Regions from separate parts of the Peptacetobacter sp. AB800 genome, predicted to be linked through region 2. Evidence: predicted binding sites of a transcription regulator. Region 2 holds the regulator's gene; the other holds the start of a gene.
The links. Region 2 encodes HrcA, which represses chaperone genes, less so after heat shock. Its sites were predicted from a motif close to TTAGCACTCNNNNNNNNNGAGTGCTAA; they were not measured.

Region 1 (2,483 bases), on a different contig from region 2:
CCATCTAATGAGTTAACAAGCTCTTCTACTGCTGGTATTACGCTTACAAGTGCTGTACCACCACCAGCTACTATACCTTCTTCAACAGCTGCTTTTGTAGCATTTAAAGCATCTTCTATTCTTAATTTCTTTTCTTTCATTTCAACTTCTGTAGCAGCACCAACTCTGACAACTGCTACACCACCGGCAAGTTTTGCTAATCTTTCCTGAAGTTTTTCTCTATCAAAATCAGAAGTTGTCTGGTCTATCTGGTGTCTTATCTGATTTATTCTTTCGTCTATTGCTTCTTTAAATCCAGCACCACCTACTATTGTAGTAGCTTCTTTTGTAACTTTAACTGATGCTGCATTACCAAGCATATAAAGTTCAGTATCTTTTAAATCGTATCCTAATTCATCAGATATTACCTGAGCACCTGTTAATGTAGCTATATCTCCTAGCATATCTTTTCTTCTATCGCCAAATCCTGGAGCTTTAACAGCTACAACATCAAATGTTCCTCTTAATTTATTAACTACTAATGTAGATAATGCTTCACCTTCTACATCGTCAGCTATTATTAATAATTTTCTTCCCTGCTGAACTATCTGTTCAAGTATAGGTAATATTTCCTGTATATTAGATATTTTCTTATCTGTTATTAATATGTATGGATTGTCTAAAACAGCTTCCATTTTATCTACGTCTGTTACCATGTAAGCTGATACAAATCCTCTGTCAAACTGCATACCTTCAACAGCGTCTAATTCTGTGTGCATTGTTTTTGATTCTTCAACAGTTATAACACCGTCTTTACCAACTATTTCCATAGCTTCAGCTAATAATTTACCAACTTCTTCATCTCCTGAAGAAACTGATGCAACCTGAGATATTTCTTCTTTAGTAGATATATCTTTTGAATGAGCTTTTAACTGTTCAACCGCTACTTCAACAGCTTTCTGTATACCTTTTCTTAAAAGAACTGGGTTAGATCCAGCTGTTACATTTTTTAAACCTTCTCTTATTATTGCCTGAGCAAGTACTGTAGCTGTTGTAGTACCATCCCCTGCTATGTCGTTAGTTTTAACTGCAACTTCTTTAACCAACTGTGCTCCCATATTTTCAAATCTATCTTCAAGTTCTATTTCTTTTGCTATTGTTACACCGTCATTAGTTATAAGTGGAGTACCAAATTTTTTATCAAGTATTACGTTTCTTCCTTTTGGTCCCATTGTAACTTTAACTGTATCAGCTAATTTATTTACTCCTGTTGCTAATGCTTTTCTTGTATCTTCTGAGAATTTTATTTCTTTTGCCATTTTAACTACCTCCCCAAACTAAAACAAAACTTATACTGATATCTTTTGACTATACTTCTATTATTTTTCTTATTCTAATACTGCTAATATATCTGCTTCTTTTATTATTATATATTCTTCGCCTTCAACTTTAACTTCTGTTCCAGCGTATTTAGAATATATAACCTTATCACCTTTTTTAAGCTCCATTTTTATTTCTTTACCATCTACTATTCCACCTGGTCCAACTTCTATTACTTCAGCTATCTGAGGCTGTTCTTTTGCTGCACCTGCAAGTATTATTCCGCTTGCAGTTTTTTCTTCTGCCTCTGCTCTTTTTATTACTACTCTGTCTGCTAATGGTCTTATTTTCATTACCTAGCGCCTCCTATTTATATATCAATTTATAAGTTTAATCGCTTATTTTTTGTTTAGCACTCTAAGACTATGAGTGCTAACAATTATTATAATATACCTTTTATTTTCATTTTTCAATACTTTCTACAGAAATTTTTGACTATGTTATATATCTATTAATAATTGTTTTTAATCCTATTTTCCTATGCCTAATTCTCTAGCATAATAGAATAAATACTGCTGTGCATATCCTGCTATATCGCCAAATTTTTCAAGGGCAAACTTTCTCATCTTAGGTAAACTCATATCTTCTTCAATGTAGAATTCCTGCATTACTCTCTTTACCCAAACATCGACTGGGAATGTGTCTATCTTCTGCATACCAAATAATGCTATGCAGTCGCAAACTTTTGGTCCAACCCCATTAAATTTTTTAAGTTCTTTGCAGCAATCTTCTGTGCTAAGTTTTCTAAAGTCTTTAACATCTAGTCCAAGTTTTACAACCGACTCGCATGTACTTTTTATGTATTTATCTCTAAATCCAGTTTTACATTCTCTTATTTCTTCTTGTGTAGCTTTATTTAATTCTTCTGGTGTAGGGAATGCATAGTATTTCTTACCTCTATACTCTCCTATCATTTTTCCATATCTTTCAGATAGGTTTTCTATTGCTCTCTGTATCATTGGTATTCTGTTGTTTGAAGATATTATAAATGAAATTAACATCTCCCAACTGTCCTGTCTAAGTATTCTTATTCCCCATCCAAAGTCTACTGCTTTGTCTAAGTATTCATCGAATTCTTTAAGAGTACTTTTTATTTTTCCATAGTCTGTGTCCATATCGAAGTA
Region 2 (2,483 bases):
ACTATTGATAGAGAAAAGTTAGAAGCTATCAAGAAAAGTGGGATAAATAGGTTGAGTATAGGTCTTCAAGCTGTTCAAAATCATCATTTAAGTTATATAGGTAGAATTCATACTTATGAAGAGTTTGAAAAGAATTTTAAAGAAGCTAGAGATGTAGGTTTTGATAATATTAATATAGATCTTATGTTTGCTCTACCTAATCAAACCGAGGATGATTGGAAGGAGAGTTTGGAAAAAGTTGTAGCATTAAACCCTGAGCATATTTCTGCGTATTCTCTTATACTTGAAGAAGGTACAGAGCTTTTTAATATGTACGAGAGAGATGAGTTTGAACTTATGGATGAGGATAGAGATATAGAGATGTATGAATACACTATTAACTATCTAAAAAACAATGGATATAATCAGTACGAAATATCTAATTATTCTAAAGAAGGCAAAGAATGTAGACACAATATAATCTACTGGCAGTGTGAGAATTACCTTGGACTTGGTGCAGGTGCAGCTGGATATCTTGGAAGAGATAGATATACTAATGAATCTAATTTAGATAATTACCATGAAAAAATAGAAAGTGGTAAAAAACCTATTGTCAATGTAGAAAATCTATCTAATGAGGAAATGATTGAAGAAATGGTGTTTATGGGGTTAAGAATGAACTCTGGAATTAATAGAATTGATTTTAAAAATAGATTTGGAGTTGAATTCTGTGATAAATATAAAAAACAGGTAGAGGATTTAGTTGAGAGAGGTCTTTTAACTGTAGATGAGGAAAATATAAAACTAACTCAAAAGGGAAGGGAAATATCCAATAGCGTATTTTTAGAAATATTATCTTAGAGAAGAGTAAGAATATAAAAATTAGCACTCTTAGATATAGGTGGACAATTAATATAAAGAATATTGAATTTGCAATGAAGAAATCTGATTATAGTATAATTGGATTTCTTTTTTGCGTTCAAAAATACTTTTCAAAAAGTTTTTCAAAAGATGTTGACAAAAAATTCTAATGGTGTTATAAAATAAGTATAAGCTTTTTAGCACTCCTAAATGATGAGTGCTAATAAAGTAAGAAGGTGATGAATTTGGAATTGAATGAGAGAAAATTAAATATACTTAAAGCGATAGTTAAAGATTATATTGATACAGCAGAGGCTATCGGTTCTAGAACAATTTCAAAGAAACATGATTTTGGAGTTAGTGCAGCGACTATAAGAAATGAAATGGCGGATTTGGAAGAGCTAGGATATCTAATACAGCCTCACACATCTGCAGGTCGTGTTCCTTCAGTTAAAGGATATAGATTATATGTTGATTCTTTAATGAGCAAGGGAGAGCTTACTGATGAAGAAAAAAGATTAATTGAAAACTGTATGCAAAACAATATAGACAATATAAATGGTTTAATTCATGAAACATCAAAGATGTTATCAAAATTAACCAATTATACTACAGTAGCTATTACAAAGAGTATAGCAAACAACGTAATAAAATATATACAGTTGGTAAACTTAAATGAAAACGAGATACTTTTAATAGTAGTTTCAGAAAAAGGTGATGTAAAGAAAGCAAACATACCAGTAAGAGAAAATATTGAACAGGCTAAGCTAAATCTTATATCAGATAGCTTAACAAAAAGACTTGCTGGAAAGAGTGTAGCTGACTTAGATGAAAACTTTATATCATATGTAAAATATCAGATTGGTGAGTTTTCAATGATAGTCGATACATTAATAGATGTTCTAAATGGTGAAGAGTCAGATGATGATTATTCACTTACATTAAATGGAGCTACAAACATTTTCAATTATCCTGAGTTTAACGACATAATAAAAGCTAGAGAATTTTTAAATCTAGTAGAAGAAAAAGATGCCGTTACAGATCTTATTAAACAGAAGGGTATTCAAAAGGATAACTTAAATATCCTAATAGGTAATGAAAATGGAAAAGGTCTTGAAAAAGATTGTAGTGTCGTAACAGCTACATATAATGTAGATAATAATACATTAGGAAAGATAAGCTTTATAGGACCTACAAGAATGGATTACGCTAGAGTTTGCTCAATAATAAATTATATGAGCATTTTACTAAATAAAAAGAAATAAAACAGCAAAAAGCTGACGGACTGAGGGGTGTATGTCTTGGAAAATAATAAAGGTATAAACGAGGAGAAAAAAGATACTAAAACGGCTGAGGAAGCTCAGAATGAAGAAGTAAATGTTTCTAATGAAGAGATAGAAGGTGAAGCAGAAAACGTAACAGATATAAATGCTAAACTTGAAGAAAAAAAATTAAAAGATGAAATAGCTGATATGAATGATAAATATCAGAGGCTTCAAGCTGAATATGCAAACTACAGAAGAAGAACTAATGAAGAAAAAGAAAATATAGGAATATTTGCCAATGAAAAAATAATGGCAGAACTTATTCCTGTTATAGACAATATGGAAAGAGCTTTAGATTCAGCAGATAAAGGTACAGCA

Region 1: a site for HrcA is predicted at 1,709-1,735, ahead of ACK2WN_RS04280 (co-chaperone GroES). Genes of this name have one in related genera too.

The regions. Positions count from the first base shown of each region.
Region 1 covers NZ_JBLOUI010000008.1:3,603-6,085, forward strand. The annotation lists gene groL (chaperonin GroEL) at 1-1,298, opposite strand, end outside; gene ACK2WN_RS04280 (co-chaperone GroES) at 1,368-1,652, opposite strand; gene ACK2WN_RS04285 (DNA-3-methyladenine glycosylase family protein) at 1,830-2,483, opposite strand, start outside.
Region 2 covers NZ_JBLOUI010000006.1:65,098-67,580, reverse strand. The annotation lists gene hemW (radical SAM family heme chaperone HemW) at 1-840, shown strand, start outside; gene hrcA (heat-inducible transcriptional repressor HrcA) at 1,086-2,105, shown strand; gene grpE (nucleotide exchange factor GrpE) at 2,133-2,483, shown strand, end outside.